DNA from 2 places in the Streptomyces sp. NPDC002795 genome. Region 1 is predicted to be linked to the other one. Evidence: riboswitches for the same ligand, from Rfam matches in the RefSeq annotation. Region 1 holds a riboswitch; the other holds the start of a gene.
What was found. Region 1 has a riboswitch for S-adenosylmethionine ahead of ACFYWS_RS26960 (aminotransferase class V-fold PLP-dependent enzyme). Riboswitches for the same ligand answer to the same signal wherever they lie in the genome.

Region 1 (9,220 bases):
CCGAGCTGATGTTCTTCGCGGCCCTCTTCGCGATGTACTTCACCCTGCGATCGGTGACCGGACCGGATCACTGGAAGGAAATGGCGCATGCGCTGAATCTTCCGTTCTCCGCGACGAACACCACGATCCTGGTGCTCTCCTCACTCACGTGCCAGATGGGCGTGTTCGCCGCTGAGCGCGGCGACGTGAAGAAGCTCCGATCGTGGTTCATCGTCACCTTCATCATGGGTGCGATCTTCATCGGCGGTCAGGTCTACGAGTACACCGAGCTGGTCAAGAAGGATGGGCTCTCGCTCTCCTCCGACCCGTACGGCTCGGTGTTCTACCTGACCACCGGCTTCCACGGCATGCATGTGACAGGTGGCCTCATCGCCTTCCTGTTCGTCCTCGGCAGGACGTACGCGGCCCGGAGGTTCACCCACCATCAGGCAACGGCCGCCATCGTCGTGTCCTATTACTGGCACTTCGTGGACGTCGTCTGGATCGGCCTCTTCGCCACGATCTACCTGATCAAGTAGTTCGACGATCACAGCATCGGGCGTAGTACCCGACACATTTCCGCAGCACCGACGCAGAAGATCCTGACACCGGGGTAATCCGTGAAAAAGCTCTCCGCACGACGACGCCATCCGCTGGCGGCGGTCGTCGTCCTACTCCTCGCGCTGGCGGCCACCGGGGGGCTGTACGCCGCGTTCGCACCCGCGGACAAGGCGCAGGCCGATGAAACCGCCCAGTCCCTCGCCATCGACGAGGGCAAGAAGCTCTACTCCGTCGGCTGCGCCAGCTGCCACGGAACCGGCGGTCAGGGCACCTCCGACGGGCCGAGCCTCGTGGGCGTCGGCTCAGCCGCCGTCGACTTCCAGGTCGGTACCGGCCGTATGCCTGCCCAGCAGCCGGGCGCGCAGGTCCCGAAGAAGAAGGTCATCTACACGCAGGCCGAGATCGACCAGCTCGCGGCGTACGTCGCGTCCCTGGGCGCCGGTCCGGTCACGCCGACCGACAAGGACTACAGCGCCAACGGCGCGGACATCGCCAAGGGTGGCGACCTGTTCCGCACCAACTGCGCCCAGTGCCACAACTTCACTGGTGAGGGTGGCGCGCTGACACACGGCAAGTTCGCACCGAGCCTTGAGGGTGTCGCCCCGAAGCACATCTACGAGGCCATGCAGACCGGCCCGCAGAACATGCCGTCGTTCCCGGACACGACGATGACCAAGCAGAACAAGAAGGACATCATCGCGTACCTCGACGCGGTCAACGGTGACGAGACCGAGAGCCCTGGTGGACTCAAGCTTGGCGGGCTCGGCCCGGTCAGTGAGGGCCTGTTCGCCTGGATCTTCGGTCTTGGCGGTCTGATCGCCGTCGCCATCTGGGTTGCCGCTCGGACCGCAAAGGCCAAGAAGTCATGAGTAGCCAAGACATTCCAGAAGAGAACCTGCCCGATGAGCGGGCCACCGACGAGGGCGCGGAGCACGGCTCGGTCGCGGTGAAGGAAGAGCCCTTCACCGACCCGGGTCTGCCGCCCCACGAGCACCGGATCCAGGACCTCGACGAGCGGGCCGCCAAGCGGTCCGAGCGCGCCGTTGCCTTCCTGTTCATGGTGTCGATGCTGGCCACCATCGGCTTCATCGCCTCGTACGTCACCATCGACGTCGACACGAGCGTCTACATCTTCCCGCTGGGTCACATCAGCGCGCTGAACTTCGCGCTGGGCATGACCCTCGGTGTGGCGCTGTTCTGCATCGGCGCGGGCGCGGTCCACTGGGCCCGCACCCTGATGTCCGACGAAGAGGTCGTCCAGGAGCGCCACCCGATCGAGGCGGAGCCCGAGGTCAAGGCGAAGGTCCTGCAGGACTTCGCCGACGGTGCCCGCGAGTCGCAGTTCGGCCGTCGCAAGCTGATCCGCAACACGATGTTCGGTGCGCTGGCGCTGGTGCCCCTTTCCGGTGTGGTCCTGCTTCGTGACCTCGGGCCGCTGCCCGAGAAGAAGCTGCGCACCACGTCGTGGAAGAAGGGCGTGACCCTCGTCAACATGAACACGGACGAGCCGCTGCTGCCTTCGGACATCGCGGTCGGCTCGCTCACCTTCGCCAAGCCCGAGGGCCTGGAGGAGCACGACGAGGACTTCCAGAAGAACATCGCCAAGGACGCCCTGATGCTTGTCCGGATCCAGCCGGAGAACATCAAGGACAAGCAGGAACTCGAGTGGTCCCACGAGGGCATCGTGGCCTACTCGAAGATCTGCACCCACGTCGGTTGTCCGATCTCGCTGTACGAGCAGCAGACGCACCACGCGCTGTGCCCGTGCCACCAGTCCACCTTCGACCTCTCCGACGGCGCCCGGGTGATCTTCGGTCCTGCCGGTCACGCGCTGCCGCAGCTGCGCATCGGCGTCAACGAAGAGGGTCACCTCGAGGCGTTGAGCGAATTCGCTGAGCCCGTCGGTCCTGCCTTCTGGGAGCGCGGATGAGTACTACGACCACGAACGACGCGCCTGCGCGCGAGAAGGCACCGGCCGGCGAGCGCGTAGCCGACTGGGCCGACGGACGTCTGGGGATCTACTCCCTGGCCAAGTCCAACATGCGCAAGATCTTTCCGGACCACTGGTCCTTCATGCTCGGCGAGATCTGCATGTACAGCTTCATCATCATCATCCTCACGGGTGTGTATCTGACGCTGTTCTTCCACCCGTCGATGAACGAGGTGGAGTACCACGGCAGCTACGTCCCGCTGCAGGGACAGCTGATGTCCGAGGCGTTCAACTCGACCATGCACATCTCCTTCGATGTGCGCGGTGGCCTGCTGATCCGTCAGATCCACCACTGGGCCGCGCTGATCTTCCTCGCGGGCATGTTCGTGCACATGATGCGCGTGTTCTTCACGGGTGCGTTCCGCAAGCCGCGTGAGGTCAACTGGCTGTTCGGCTTCCTGCTGTTCGTCCTGGGCATGTTCACCGGCTTCACCGGTTACTCGCTCCCGGACGACCTGCTCTCCGGCACGGGTGTCCGCTTCATGGAGGGCGCGGTCCTGTCCGTGCCGATCGTCGGCACGTACCTGTCGTTCTTCCTGTTCGGCGGAGAGTTCCCCGGCGGCGACTTCGTGGCCCGGTTCTACTCGGTGCACATCCTGCTGCTGCCGGGCATCATGCTCGGCCTGATGGCGGCGCACCTGATCCTGGTCTTCTACCACAAGCACACGCAGTTCGCGGGTGCCGGAAAGACCAACAAGAACGTCGTCGGCATGCCGCTGCTCCCGGTCTACATGGCCAAGGCGGGTGGCTTCTTCTTCCTGGTCTTCGGTGTCATCTCGGTGGTCGCGGCGATCGCCACGATCAACCCGATCTGGGCCATCGGCCCGTACCGGCCGGACCAGGTGGGCACCGGCGCCCAGCCCGACTGGTACATGGGCTTCTCCGAAGGCCTGATCCGTGTGATGCCGGGCTGGGAGATCGACATCTGGGGTCACACGCTCGTCCTGGGTGTGTTCGTCCCGCTGATGATCTTCCCGCTGGTCCTGGTCGCGATCGCGGTCTACCCGTTCATCGAGTCCTGGGTCACCGGCGACAAGCGCGAGCACCACATCCTGGACCGCCCGCGCAACGTCCCGACGCGTACGGCCTTCGGCGTCGCGTGGACCACCTGGTACATGGTGCTGCTCATCGGTGGCGGCAACGACCTCTGGGCCACGCACTTCCACCTGTCGATCAATGCGATCACCTGGTTCGTCCGGATCGCGTTCTTCGTCGGGCCGGTCGTCGCCTTCATCGTCACCAAGCGGATCTGCCTCGGCCTCCAGCGTCGCGACAAGGACAAGGTGCTGCACGGACGCGAGTCCGGCATCATCAAGCGCCTGCCGCACGGTGAGTTCATCGAGGTGCACGAGCCGCTCGACCAGGAGGCGCTGCACACGCTCACGGCGCACGAGCAGTACGCGCCGGCCGAGATCGGCCCGTCGGTCGACGAGAACGGTGTCGAGCGCAAGGTCACGCGGCTGCAGAAGCTGCGGACCAAGCTCTCGCGCGGTTACTACGGGGAGAACAACCAGATCCCGAAGCCGACCGCCGAGGAGTACAAGGAGATCACCAGCGGCCACGGCCACCACTGATCTCTGATCCGTCGCTGTAAGCCACCGCGGGAGCCCTCGTCCATTGCCTGGACGGGGGCTCTTTGCGGTCCAGGGACCTGGATAGGGTAGGGCCGCAGCACCTTTCAACCCACAGATGCACACGGGAGCGGCCATGAGCGCTTTGAACCCCGCTGGAGGCGACACCGCGGCGGGCCGTTCCTGGCCCGCCGTCCTGAACGGCCTGCTGGAAGGCCGCGACCAGAGCGCCGACGACACCGCGTGGGCGATGGACCGCATCATGCGGGGCGAGGCGACCGACGCGCAGATCGCCGGGTTCGCGGTGGCGCTGCGCGCCAAGGGCGAGACCGTGCAGGAGATCTCCGGTCTCGTACGCGGCATGTACGAGCACGCCAACGTGATCGAGGTGCCCGGCGAGACCGTCGACATCGTCGGTACGGGCGGGGACGGCGCGAAGACGGTCAACATCTCCACGATGTCGGCGATCGTCATCGCGGGGACCGGCGCCAAGGTCGTCAAGCACGGCAACCGCGCGGCCTCCTCGGCCTCGGGCTCCTCCGACGTACTGGAGAAGCTCGGCGTCAATCTCGACCTGTCGCCGAAGCGGGTGCCCGAGGTCGCCGAGGAAGCCGGCATCACGTTCTGCTTCGCCATCAAGTTCCACCCCGCGCTGCGTTACGCAGGCGCCGCGCGCGGCCAGCTCGGCATCCGTACCGTCTTCAACCTGCTGGGCCCGCTGACCAACCCGGCCAAGGTGAGGGCGCAGGCCGTCGGCGTCGCCGATGCCCGGATGGCGCCGATCGTGGCCGGGGTCTTCGCCGAGCGCGGCAACTCGTCCCTGGTGTTCCGCGGCGACGACGGGCTCGACGAGCTGACCACCACCGGGACTTCGCGCGTGTGGGTGGTGCGCGACGGCGCCGTGCGCGAGGAGTCCTTCGACCCGCGCGACGTCGGCATCGGCGTCGTGCCCATCGAGGCGCTGCGCGGCGGCGACCCCTCGTACAACGCGGAGGTCGCGCTGCGCCTCCTCGACGGCGAGCAGGGGCCCGTGCGCGACGCGGTGCTGCTGAACGCGGCGGCGGCCCTGGTGGCCGTGCGGCCCGGCGAGGGCACGCTCGTCGAGCAGATCCGGGCCGGCATGGACCGGGCCGCCGAGTCGATCGACTCCGGCGCGGCGAAGGCCGCCCTGGAGCGGTGGGTGGCGGCCAGCAACCGGTAGCCACGTACGTGGTGTGACGCAGGGCGCAGTCCAGATTTTGGACTGCGCCCTTGCCATGTCGGAGACGTGTGGCAGGATGCTTTTCAAGGTCATGAGTGACAGCGCTGTGATTATTCACTGCAGAAGGCCCCAGCCCGCTGTCCGGCAACCCTCCGTCCGTGGCGGGGTGCCCTGGGTGAAGACCAGGTCGTACGCAGCAAGGCGTATGGCAAGCGCGGACCCCTCGCAACCCTGGGGTCCTGGTCCTCAAGGGAGCAGTCTCGTGAGCAAGCGAATGCGATAGGGCGTATCGGCCCCGCCTCCGCGTACCCGTTCCATCTTCTTTCCATGCTGTAGAGCTCTGTCCCGTCGCGCTCCCGCATGGTCAATTCGCTTACCTCGCCAGGGAGTTCACGCATGTCTGTTTCCGTCGACGCCGCCGCCTGTACCGAGACCATCGCCCCGCTGGCCGTCCTCGGCCGGGACGTCACCGTGCCGCTCGTCACCGGTGGCGAGGTCACGTACGCCGCCCTCGACTACGCGGCCAGCGCGCCCGCCCTGCAGCGGGTGTGGGACGACGTCGCCGCCTACGCGCCGTACTACGGGAGCGTGCACCGCGGCGCCGGGTACCTGTCGCAGCTGTCCACCGACCTGTTCGAGAACTCCCGGGTCGCCGTCGCCGAGTTCCTCGGCTGCCGCGAGGACGACCAGGTCGTCTTCACCCGGTCGACCACCGACTCGCTCAACCTGCTCGCCGCCGCGCTGCCCGCCGACTGCGAGGTGTTCGTCTTCGAGACCGAGCACCACGCCTCGCTGCTGCCGTGGCGCGACGCGCGGGTCACGTACCTCAACGCCCCTCGTACGCCCGGCGAGGCCGTCGCCACCCTGGAGCGTGCCCTCGCCGACCGTGACCCGTACGGCCCCGCCCTCGTCTGTGTCACCGGTGCCTCCAACGTCACCGGTGAGCTCTGGCCGGTGCGCGAGCTCGCGGCGGCCGCTCACGCGCACGGTGCCCGCATCGTGCTCGACGCCGCGCAGCTCGCGCCCCATCACCCGGTCTCCGTCCAGGAGTTGGACGTCGACTGGGTCGCCTTCTCCGGGCACAAGCTGTACGCCCCGTTCGGCTCCGGTGTGCTCGCGGGCCGCTCCGACTGGCTGACGCGGGCCGAGCCGTACCTCGCGGGCGGCGGCGCGTCCAAGAAGGTCGCGCGGCGCGCGGACGGCGGCGTGGACGTCGAGTGGCACGCCACCGCCGCCCGCCACGAGGCCGGTTCGCCGAACGTCATCGGTGTGTACTCCATCGCCTCCGCCTGCAAGGCGCTGACCGAGGCCGGGTTCGACCAGCTCGTCGCCCGCGAGCAGCACCTGATCCGCGAGGTCCAGGAGGGGCTCGCCGAGGTGCCCGAGGTGAAGGTGCTGTCGCTGTTCGGGGACGACGCGCCGCGCGTGGGCGTGCTGTCGTTCGTCGTCGACGGCTGGAACTCCTCGCACTTCGCCGCCGCGCTCTCCGCCGAGTACGGCATCGGGGTGCGCGACGGCCTGTTCTGCGCCCACCCGCTGGTGCGCACGCTGCTCGGCTCCGACCCGCAGCAGCAGGGCGAGTGCGGCGCGCCGGAGGCCGCGCCGGGCGAGAAGTCGCTCAACGCCATCCGCGTCAGCTTCGGCGCCGGGACGCCCGACGAGCACGTGGAGCGGTTCGTGTCCGCCGTGAAGGAGCTCGTGCGGGAGGGCGCGCGCTGGAACTACCGCACGGAGGACGGGCGCTGCGTGCCGGACACCACCAACGTCTGAGGCGATGACCGAGGCAGCCGGCTGCCCAGCAGGATCATGCGCAGGGCCCGCTCGGTGGCGTCCGTGAGGAACTCGCCGCCCCGGCCCAGCGCTTCGGCGAGCGTCACCGGGGCGGGCAGGATCGAGCTGTAGGCGTCGACGCCGGTGGCCGTCACCGTGTGCGCGCCCTCTCCGATGGTGCCCGCGAGGGCGAGCACCGGGCGCCCGAACCGCTTGGCGCGGCGGGCCACTTCGGCGGGGACCTTGCCGCGCGGTGTCTGGTGGTCGAGGGCGCCCTCGGCGGTGACGACCAGGTCGGCGCGGGCCAGGCGGGCGTCGAGGTCGAGGTGGTCGAGGAGGACGTCGAAGCGGGGGAGGAGCTGGGCGCCGAGTGCGGCGAGGCCGGCGCCGAGCCCGCCGGAGGCGCCGGTGCCCCGGCCGGTGAACAGGTCGGTACGTACGTCCAGATCGCGTGTCAGGACGTGCGCCCAGTGCTCCAGGCCGGCCGCCAGCTGTTCGACCTGCGTGGGCGTCGCGCCCTTCTGCGGGCCGAAGACGCGGGCGACGCCGCGTTCGCCGCACAGCACGTTGAACGGATTGCACGCCACCCGGATCTCGGTGTCCTTCAGACGGGGATCGAGGCCGGCCGGGTCGATGCGGTGCAGGTGCGCCAACTCCCTTCCACCCAGCGGGAGTTGCATGTCGTACGCGTCGAGAAGGCGGGCGCCTAGCGCTTGCAGCGCGCCCGCGCCGCCGTCCGACGTGCCGGAGTCGCCGCAGCCCACCAGAATGCGGTGGGCGCCCGCGTCGAGCGCCGCGCGGATCAGCTCGCCGACGCCGTACGTCGTCGTGGTGCCCGGGTCGCGCAGCTCGCGCGGGACGAGGGAGAGCCCGGCGACGGCCGCCATCTCGACGACCGCGGTGCCGTCGGGGAGCAGCGCGAAGTGGGTGCCGACGCGCTGGCCGACCGGGCCCGTGGCCGGGAGCGCGACCAGACGGCCCCCGGCCTGTGCGGCCAGCGCGCGGGCCGTGCCCTCGCCGCCGTCCACGAGGGGGATGAGGTCGGTCTCGGCGTCCGGGACCACGCGGCGTACGCCCGCGGCGATGGCCTCGGCGGCGGCGCCCGCGGACAGGGACTCCTTGAAGCCGCTGGGGGCGATGGTGAAATGGCTCAACACGTGGGTCTCCAGGGTGGGTTCGGCTTCAACGGACGGGTACGCCGAGCAGCGGCCACAGCGTGAGCGCGCACAGCAGGACGACCGCGGCCGTCATCGGGGCGAGGACGGCGGACAGGCGGAGCAGGTCGCGCGGGGTGTAGGTGGGTACGCCGGGTATCTGGGCGAACAGCGTCACCGGCTTCGCGGACGCGGGCAGCGTGTGGCAGAAGCCCGCGGCGGCGGTGGAGGCGAGGGCGGCGGCGACCGGGTTGACACCCGCGCCGACGGCCGCCGCCACGACGAGCGGTACGAGCACGGAGGAGCGGGCCGAGCGGGACTGGAGGATCAGGTGGGCGGCCGTGCTCACCGCGATCACCACGGCCAGGAACAGCCACGGCGGCACGTCCAGCGGCACCCCGCCGACCAGCCACTTCGCCGCGCCGGACTCGGCGAGCGCGACACCCATCGCCATCGTCGCCGCCATGAACAGGAGCAGCGACCACGGGACCGTACCGAGCGCGTCCTTCAGCCGTACGGTGCCCAGCGCGGGCGAGGCCGCGACCACCGCGCCGATCAGCGCGACGACGGCGGGCGGGACCTGGTGCAGCGGCTCGCTGCACCACAGGGCGACGACCGTGGCGAGGAGCAGCGCGCAGCGGGTCTCGGCCGGCTCCCAGGGTCCTGTGACCGGCTGCTCGCTGTGCTCCTGGAGGTCGTCGAGCGTGATCCGCACCGGGCCCTTGCGGTCCTCGCGCCGCGTCGTCGTCAACAGGACGGCCTCCGCCGCCAGATGGGACGAGGCGACCGCGAGGGGGAGCCCGAGCAGCAGCCACTGCGTGAAGCCGATCCGCTCGCCCGTCGCCTCCCACAGCACGGACACCGTGATGAGGTGCGCGCCCGCGCCGATCAGCGTCGCGACGGCGGAGAGCAGGATGACCGTGGGGAAGAGGAGGGCCAGCATCACGACGAGCCGGCGCCGGTCGGCCAGCACCTTCGCGAGGGCCAGGAAGAC
Region 2 (9,220 bases), on a different contig from region 1:
AACTTCCACCGCCGCCCCCACCACCTGCGAACCGCCCGGTCCTGCGCCTTATCGAATGCGCGAACTGCGGCGCTCCCGGCCGCCCAGAAGCCCTGCCGGGCGGCTTCTGCGCCCCATGCAGCGGCACCCGCCCCGCCTCCCCACCCCCAGGCATCCTCACCCCGGAAGCCGTGCGCACCCGCGCCGCGGAGGCCCGCGCGGCGATGCTCCCCCGCTCCGAAAGGGCACGCGTGTAACGGGATCCCCCTCCTGAAGGAGGGGGCTTTGAGCCGTACTGGCTGAAGGCCGCCGTTACCAGCATCAGCCAACACCACATTGGAGGTGAACAAGTTGGCTACGTTCCGCTCACGACAGAAGACCGACCGGGCTGTGCTTCCTCAGCAGCTCGCTCTCGAATTCGAGTCAGCAGACACCCCCCGGATCGGGGACGAAACGGGGCTCGAACGCCGTGAGGCACCGGGTGCGGAACATGTGCGAGAGGAGACCGACAGTGCTTCACCAGGCACTGTCGGCGTCACCCTCCAGCTCTCCGGGGCCGGGGAGAAGCCGCGTGAGCGGCACCCCTGCGTTTTCGTGCTCGACAAGCACCACCGACCGTTGCAGCCCACCACGCCCGCCAGGGCGCGCAAGCTCCTCAAGAAGGGACGGGCAGTTGTCCACCGGCATACACCGTTCGTCATCCGCCTCAAAGACCGCACCACGGCCGAGTCGGAGATCGACGGTGTAGAACTGGGCGTCGATCCCGGCTCTAAGCACACGGGTATCGCCGTGTTCACCGCTTCCGCTGGTGAGCGTCGCGGCCGTTACAGCGTTCAGCTCGGCCATCGTGGCGTAACAATCCGCAAGAAGATGGAGCAGCGTGCCGCCTACCGGCGCGGACGCCGCACCCGAAACCTGCGCTATCGGGCCCCGCGCTTCAACAACCGCGCCCGCCCGGACGGCTGGCTCGCCCCGTCGTTGAAGCACCGGGTCGTCACCACCCTGTCGTGGGCCAGTCGGCTGGCACGGTGGGCCCCCGTACGGGCGGTGCATGTGGAGTGGGTCGCGTTCGACACCCATGCCATCTCCGCCGGGAAGCCGTTGATGGGCGTGGAGTACCAGAGGGGCACCCTCGCGGGGGCGGAGGTGCGCGAATATCTGCTCGCCAAGTTCGGACGGGCCTGTATCTACTGCGGCATCACCGGCGTACCGCTCAACATCGACCACGTCCGCCCCCGCTCGAAGGGCGGGTCGGACCGGGTGTCGAACCTCGTTTTGGCCTGCGTTAAGTGCAACGAGAAGAAGTCGAACCGGCCGGTTGAGGAGTTCGCACCCACGCAGGCTGCCGACATCCTCAAGAGGGCCAAGGCCCCGATGAGGGACGCCGCCGCCGTCAACTCGACTCGCTGGGCTCTATGGCGAGCCCTGGACGCCATGTTCCCCACCCGCACCGCCTCAGGTGGCCGTACAAAGTGGAACCGCACCAGGTGTGGCCTGCCTAAGACCCACACTCTCGACGCCCTCAACGTAGGCAAACTCGACCGCGTCACCGAAACCGTCACCACGGTCCTGGTCGCCGGATGCACCGGACGCGGAACCCACACCCGAACCCGTACGGACAAGCACGGATTCCCCCGCGTGCGCATGCCCAGGCAGAAGCAGTTCTTCGGCTACCAGACCGGAGACCTTGTCCGCGCTGTCGTCCCCACCGGCAAGAAGACTGGTACTCACACCGGCCGGGTCGCTGTCCGCAGCAGTGGCAGCTTCAACATCACCACCGCCCACGGCACCGTCCAGGGCATCCGTTACCAACGCTTCCGTCTGCTCCAGAGAGCAGACGGCTACGCCTACACCACCCAACCCGAAAGCCCGAGTACAGAACGTGGGTAGCGGACAGCGGTCCGCAGGCTTCTTTTCCTTCCCCACCTCAAGGTGGAGGTATCCACGAAGGAGTTCCGATGCCCCCTGGCACCGCCGACCGCCCTCAGATGAGCGTCGAGGACTTCGAGGAACTCAACCGAAGAGCTCCGGAGAACCTGTGCAACAAGCTTGAATTCCTGGACGGACGGCTGCTCGTGAAGCATGGCCCCATCGACGTCGAGGACTTCGAGGAACTGGCCCGCGTCGCCCCCGAGACGGTGACCTTGGACCTGCTCAACGGAAAGTTAGCGGTCAAGCCCATGTCGGACGGCGACCACGGTTCGATCATCATGTGGCTGATCCGCCAGTGCATGATGCAGCGCCCCGAACTGGCCCTTTACCCAGGGCAGGGTCTGCGGATCGACACGTACCGAAAGGGCTGCATCAAACCGGACGGCGCTCTCACCCCCATCGGCTACTTCGCCGGACAGGACGAGTGGGCCTCCCCCGACGGCGTCCTCATGGCTGTCGAAGTCACCTCCAAAGACCGCGACGCCGACCGCCGCGACCGCCAGGAGAAGCCCCGCGCCTACGCGTACGCCGGCATCCCCGTCTACCTCCTCGTCGACCGCGACAACGACACCGTAGTCGTCCACAGTTCCCCGGAGAACGGGGTCTATCAGAGCCGCCGCCCGTACCACTACGGAGCGACGATCCGCATCCCCGCCCCGGTCACCATCACCCTCGAAACAGAGCGGCTCAAGGAGTACGCGTAGCCAGGGCCCGGCCCAACGCCGAAACGCCCGAGGGCGGCACCATCTCGCGAAGAGATGGTGCCGCCCTCGGGTTACGGACGGGCTGAACCGCGAGCGGCTCAGAAGTCCATGTCACCGCCCGGCATGCCGCCACCGGCAGGCGCGGCGCCGGCCTTCTCGGGCTTGTCGGCGATGACGGCCTCGGTCGTGAGGAACAGCGCGGCGATCGACGCGGCGTTCTGCAGGGCAGAGCGCGTGACCTTCGCCGGGTCGATGATGCCCTCGGCGATCATGTCGACGTAGTCACCCGTGGCGGCGTTCAGACCGTGACCGACGGTCAGGTTGCGCACCTTCTCCACGACGACGCCACCCTCGAGACCACCGTTGACGGCGATCTGCTTGAGCGGGGCCTCCAGGGCGAGCTTCACGGCGTTGGCGCCGGTCGCCTCGTCACCCTCGAGCTCCAGCTTCTCGAAGACCGCGGAGGCCTGGAGGAGAGCGACGCCACCACCGGCGACGATGCCCTCTTCGACGGCCGCCTTCGCGTTGCGAACGGCGTCCTCGATGCGGTGCTTGCGCTCCTTGAGCTCGACCTCGGTGGCCGCGCCCGCCTTGATGACGGCCACGCCGCCGGCGAGCTTGGCGAGGCGCTCCTGGAGCTTCTCGCGGTCGTAGTCCGAGTCGCTGTTCTCGATCTCGGCACGGATCTGGTTGACGCGACCCTGGACCTGGTCGCTCTCACCGGAGCCGTCGACGATCGTCGTCTCGTCCTTGGTGATGACGACCTTGCGGGCACGGCCGAGCAGGTCGAGACCGGCGTTCTCCAGCTTGAGGCCGACCTCCTCGGAGATGACGGTGCCGCCCGTGAGGATGGCGATGTCGCCGAGCATGGCCTTGCGGCGGTCACCGAAGCCCGGGGCCTTGACGGCGACGGACTTGAAGGTGCCACGGATCTTGTTGACGACCAGGGTCGACAGGGCCTCGCCCTCGACGTCCTCGGCGATGATCAGCAGCGGCTTGCCGGACTGCATGACCTTCTCGAGCAGCGGAAGGAGGTCCTTCACGTTGCCGATCTTCGAGTTGACGATCAGGATGTACGGGTCCTCGAGCGAGGCCTCCATACGCTCCATGTCGGTGGCAAAGTACGCCGAGATGTAGCCCTTGTCGAAGCGCATACCCTCGGTGAGCTCAAGCTCCAGACCGAAGGTCTGGGACTCCTCGACGGTGATGACGCCTTCCTTGCCGACCTTGTCCATGGCCTCGGCGATGAGCTCGCCGATCTGGGTGTCGGCGGCCGAGATGGAGGCGGTGGAGGCGATCTGCTCCTTGGTCTCCACCTCCTTGGCCTGCTCGAGGAGGGCGGCGGAGACGGCCTCGGTGGCGCGCTCGATGCCGCGCTTGAGGGCCATCGGGTTGGCGCCGGCGGCTACGTTGCGAAGGCCTTCGCGAACGAGCGCCTGGGCCAGGACGGTCGCGGTCGTCGTGCCGTCACCGGCGACGTCGTCCGTCTTCTTCGCGACCTCCTTGACCAGCTCGGCGCCGATCTTCTCGTACGGGTCCTCGAGCTCGATCTCCTTGGCGATGGACACACCATCGTTGGTGATCGTGGGGGCGCCCCACTTCTTCTCGAGGACGACGTTGCGACCCTTGGGGCCCAGGGTCACCTTGACGGCGTCGGCGAGCTGGTTCATGCCGCGCTCGAGGCCGCGCCGTGCCTCCTCGTCGAACGCGATGATCTTGGCCATGTGAAGTGGTCCTCCCGGACGGGGTGGAAATGCAAGCAAACGGACCGTGCTGGTGCCCGCGACGGACGGCCTGCAGGCCGGGCGGTTCCTTGCACCACCCGACCCCCGGACCTCACCGACCCGATCCAAGTTCTGTCACTCTCACTGGGAGAGTGCTAAGCCCAATGATTAGCACTCGACCCCTGCGAGTGCAAGGCTGCACCCGAGAACCCCTGGTGGGCGCGGGCAGCACGAAGGGCCCGCCCCCCGGTCCAACCGGGAGACGAGCCCTCCACGACGTGCGACGTACAAGCGTGCAGTCTGACGCGCGCGTTCAGCCGGCGGCCACGCGGACCATGTCGGCCTGCGGCCCCTTCTGGCCCTGCGAGATCTCGAATTCAACTCGCTGACCCTCTTCGAGGGTGCGGTAGCCGTCCATCTGAATCGCGCTGTAGTGGACGAAAACATCCGCACCACCGTCGACCGCGATGAAGCCGTACCCCTTCTCCGCGTTGAACCACTTGACGGTGCCCTGAGCCATGCCTAACTCCCCTATTACTGGCCCTTGCGCAGGACCGCACTTCGCGGACCCGGGTCAGACCTCACGCCCCACGGGATATGGGGGTGTGCGCCGGAACGCGTCGACCGCGGCTGAATGTATCTGCCCGACTGCCGTCTGCAACAGGTCAATCGGACGAGAATTCTGGGCACGCCAGATCGGGGAAACCGGGCCAACTCACCGGATCCCAGGGCAAGTCGGGCCGCGTAAATGCCGTAAAAGGCCCGAAAGGGCAGAGCACTTTGGCTACTTCTTGTCGGGCCTCGGGCGAGAACTCATATGCGCCCGTCATGCACCGCACAGGGAAAGGCAGCAGCTTCCCCAACTGTACCGCGCTCAACCATGCAGAATTGCCCCCTCCGCTTCTCTTGCGGAGGGGGCAATTCAGGTAACTCCGGGTGGAACTACAAAGGATCAGCCGCCGGCGACGGCCGGAATGATCGAGACGCCGGCGCCGTCCGGCGTCGCCGTCCCGAGGCCCTGCTCGAAGCGGACGTCGTCGTCGTTCACGTAGACGTTCACGAAGCGGCGCAGCTTGCCCTGGTCGTCGAGGACGCGGGCGGCGATGCCGGTGTGGTTCTTCTCGAGGTCGGCGATGACATCGGCCAGGGTGGCGCCCTCGGCGGCCACCTCGGACTTTCCGCCGGTGTAGGTGCGCAGGATGGTGGGGATACGAACGTTGACGCTCATGGCGGTAACTCCTGTTGCTACAAGTGTCGGTCGGACTCAGAGGTCGGCGGCGAGGCCGGCCTCGCGGAACGCGTCCAGGCTCGGCCGGATGGTGGCCGTGGCCTGCGAGGAATCGGCAACCGCGTCCAGCGTCTTGAGCCCGTCACCGGTGTTCAGTACGACGGTGGTGAGCGACGGGTCGATGAGGCCCGCCTCGATGAGCTTCTTCGTGACGCCCAGCGTGACACCGCCCGCCGTCTCGGCGAAGATGCCCTCCGTCTGCGCGAGCAGCTTGATCGCGTCGACGACCTGCTCGTCGTTGACGTCCTCCACGGCGCCGCCGGTGCGGCGCGCGATGTCGAGGACGTACGGGCCGTCGGCCGGGTTGCCGATGGCGAGGGACTTGGCGATCGTCGTCGGCTTCTGCGGGCGGACCACGTCGTGGCCGCCCTTGTAGGCGACGGAGACCGGGGAGCAGCCCTCGGCCTGGGCGCCGAAGAGCTTGTAGGGCTTGTCCTCGACGAGGCCGAGCTTGATCAGCTCCTTCAGGCCCTTGTCGATCTTCGTGAACTGCGAGCCGGACGCGATCGGGATGACCAGCTGGTCCGGGAGCTGCCAGCCGAGCTGCTCGCAGATCTCGTACGCGAGCGTCTTGGAGCCCTCGCCGTAGTACGGGCGGAGGTTGACGTTGACGAAGCCCCAGCCCTCGCCCAGCGGGTCGCCGATGAGCTCGGAGCAGAAGCGGTTCACGTCGTCGTAGTTGCCCTCGATGGCGACGAGGTCACCGCCGTAGACACCGGCCATGACGACCTTGCCCTGCTCCAGGTCGTGCGGGATGAACACGCAGGACCGGAAGCCGGCACGGGCGGCGGCGGCGCCGACGGCGCCGGCCAGGTTGCCGGTGGAGGAGCAGGAGAGCGTGGTGAAGCCGAAGGCGCGGGCGGCCTCGATGGCCTGCGCGACGACGCGGTCCTTGAAGGAGTGCGTCGGGTTTCCGGAGTCGTCCTTGACGAACAACTTGCCCTCGGCGACGCCCAGTTCACGGCCCAGGTTGTCGGCCTTGACGAGCTTGGTCCAGCCGGGGTTCAGGTTCGGCTTCTCGGCGACGTCGGCCGGGACGGGCAGCAGCGGGGCGTAGCGCCAGATGTTGGCGGGACCGGACTCGATCTGCTTGCGGAGCGCCTCGGGGTCACCGACAGGCAGCTCGTACGCGACTTCGAGCGGTCCGAAACACTCGGCGCAGGCGAAGACGGGGCCGAGCGGGACGACGGCGCCGCACTCGCGACAAGAGAGGCCGGAAGCCGGACCGAGATCAACGGTCTTCGCGGTCGTTTCGGTGGCGACAGTCTGTACAGCCATGAGAGGCGAGGCCCTTTCTCCTCATCTTCCTCGCGGCGCATCTCGCCACGAGACGGATTTGGCACCTTCACTAGCCGGGAGCCTCGCGGGCGCACTGCGGTGTGCGGACGAGACCGGCTGGAGGGTTGCCGGGGCTTCAACGGGCCGTATCCCTCTGCCCCTCTGGATGAGCGGTATTCGATTGTGTGGATTCAGTTGTGTACTGCAGGCGACCCCCGACATGCGATGGTCACCGGCCTTGTTCAAGACTGTAACCGAAGGCCCGGGCTCGTGAGACAGGGGTCCGAACCGCGAGATGGATCACATATGGATCCTTAGGGAAGGAACCCAGACCGTGCTGGAAGAGGTCGAGCGCTGGCTGAACAGGCGCTCCTGGTCCGTGACCGAGCACCCCTTGCACCGGCTGGTCGCCGCCAAGCACGCGTCGGGGCAGACGGTGAGTGTCGTGCTGCCCGCGCTGAACGAGGAGGAGACGGTCGGCGAGATCGTCTCCGAGATCCGGCGGACGCTGATGACGGAGGCGGTGCCGCTCGTCGACGAGCTCGTGGTGATCGACTCCGGCTCCACCGACCGCACCTCCGAGGTCGCGGCGGCGGCCGGGGCGCGCGTCGTGCACCGGGACGCGGTCCTGCCGCGGATACCGGTCCGGCCCGGCAAGGGCGAGGTGCTGTGGCGCTCCCTGTTCGTCACGTCCGGTGACATCGTGTGCTTCGTCGACGCCGATCTGCGTGAGTTCTCCGCGGACTTCGTCTCCGGGATCGTCGGCCCGCTGCTCACCGAGCCGGGCGTGGACTTCGTGAAGGCGATGTACGACCGTCCGCTGGCCGGGACCGCCGGGCAGGGCGGCCGGGTGACGGAGCTGATGGCGCGGCCGATACTCAATCTGCACTGGCCCCAACTGGCCGGATTCGTCCAGCCGTTGGGCGGCGAGTACGCGGCCCGGCGCTCGCTGCTCGAACGTCTCCCGTTCCCCGTCGGATACGGCGTGGAGCTCGGCCTGCTCGTGGACGCGCTGCACACCGTGGGCCTCGACGCGCTCGCCCAGGTCGACGTCGGCGTGCGCAAGCACCGGCACCAGGACGGGCAGGCGCTGGGCCGGATGGCGGCGGCGATCTACCGCACCGCCCAGCTCCGTCTCGCGCGCGGGCACCTGATCAGGCCGGTGCTCACACAGTTCGAGCGCGGCGAGGACGGCTTCGAACCGCACACCCACCCGGTGGACACGGAGGAGCGCCCGCCGATGATCGAGATCGGTGAGTACGCGGAGCGCCGCGTGGCGTAAACGCCCCATAATCGTATGTTTGCCTAGATTGCCCTTTATGCTGCTCAGACATCTCAAGGGCAAGGCGGCCTGCGCCGTCACAGCCGCCCTCGCCGCCTGCCTGACGGGCCTGGCACCGGCTCCCGCCTCCGCGGACGTGGTCTCCCCCTTCGCCAAGCGCTACGACGAATCGATCTACGGCGACTTCAAGACCATCGGCAACACGGTCATGGGCTGCCCGACGGACGACGCGAACATGGCCGCGCGCTGCGCCGTCGCCGCGAACGGCGAGGGGAGGGACAACAACAACACCTTTGTCATGCAGCGGATCAACACCGCGGGGACGACGGACGGCTACGGCTCCAGCACCGGCCAGGTCTCCGTCCCGCCCGGCGCCGAGGTCGCCTACGCCCGCCTCTTCTACGGCGGCAACGACGGCACGTTCAAGGGGCCGAGCGGGGCCCAGCTGAAGCGCTGCGACATCTCCGGCGCCGATGTGGACCCCTCGCCCGGCGACCCGCTGGACGCGACCCCCGTGGTCGGCGTGAACGGCGCGGCCCCGGCCAAGGTCTCCCCCGAGAACCTGGTCCAGGACCCCGCCTCCACCAACGGCCCGCACTTCTACACGGGCGAGGCCGACGTGACGAGCCTCTTCAGCGGGGTCACCGGCACGGGCACCCCGGTGCCGGTCTCGGTCGGCGACATCTGGGCGCCCACCGGCAAGGGCTGCGTGGGCGGCTGGTCGATGACGGTCGTCTACAAGTACGACAGCCCGAACGAGACCTACGCGCCGGACCGCCGCAACGTCTACATCTACGGCGGCCACGTCCTGCAGCGCTCCACCTCCCCGGCCACCCGGGTCACCGTGGACGGCTTCTACCGGACCTCGGGCACCCCGCGGGCCAGCGTCACCGCGTACGAGGGCGACTGGAACACGTCGGGCGACAAGTTCACCGTCGGCGGCCAGAACATCACCGAGTCGCACACCGGCAACACCAACAACTTCTTCGTCTCCGAGGACGACGGCGCCCTCGACCCGAGGATGGTCAACAAC

Region 2: linked by a shared signal. The riboswitch ahead of thrC (threonine synthase) and the one ahead of ACFYWS_RS26960 (aminotransferase class V-fold PLP-dependent enzyme) in region 1 are both predicted to bind S-adenosylmethionine.

Annotation. Positions count from the first base shown of each region.
Region 1 covers NZ_JBIAQB010000009.1:156,252-165,471, forward strand. The annotation lists gene ACFYWS_RS26935 (heme-copper oxidase subunit III) at 1-518, shown strand, start outside; gene ACFYWS_RS26940 (c-type cytochrome) at 600-1,409, shown strand; gene ACFYWS_RS26945 (Rieske 2Fe-2S domain-containing protein) at 1,406-2,470, shown strand; gene ACFYWS_RS26950 (cytochrome bc complex cytochrome b subunit) at 2,467-4,104, shown strand; gene trpD (anthranilate phosphoribosyltransferase) at 4,238-5,302, shown strand; SAM riboswitch class IV at 5,390-5,523, shown strand; gene ACFYWS_RS26960 (aminotransferase class V-fold PLP-dependent enzyme) at 5,699-7,072, shown strand; gene ACFYWS_RS26965 (glycerate kinase) at 7,024-8,229, opposite strand; gene ACFYWS_RS26970 (SLC13 family permease) at 8,255-9,220, opposite strand, start outside.
Region 2 covers NZ_JBIAQB010000002.1:865,382-874,601, forward strand. The annotation lists gene ACFYWS_RS08620 (hypothetical protein) at 1-236, shown strand, start outside; gene iscB (RNA-guided endonuclease IscB) at 331-1,869, shown strand; gene ACFYWS_RS08630 (Uma2 family endonuclease) at 1,938-2,615, shown strand; gene groL (chaperonin GroEL) at 2,714-4,339, opposite strand; gene ACFYWS_RS08640 (cold-shock protein) at 4,653-4,859, opposite strand; gene ACFYWS_RS08645 (MoaD/ThiS family protein) at 5,292-5,567, opposite strand; gene thrC (threonine synthase) at 5,604-6,905, opposite strand; SAM riboswitch class I at 6,924-7,078, opposite strand; gene ACFYWS_RS08655 (glucosyl-3-phosphoglycerate synthase) at 7,240-8,187, shown strand; gene ACFYWS_RS08660 (hypothetical protein) at 8,225-9,220, shown strand, end outside.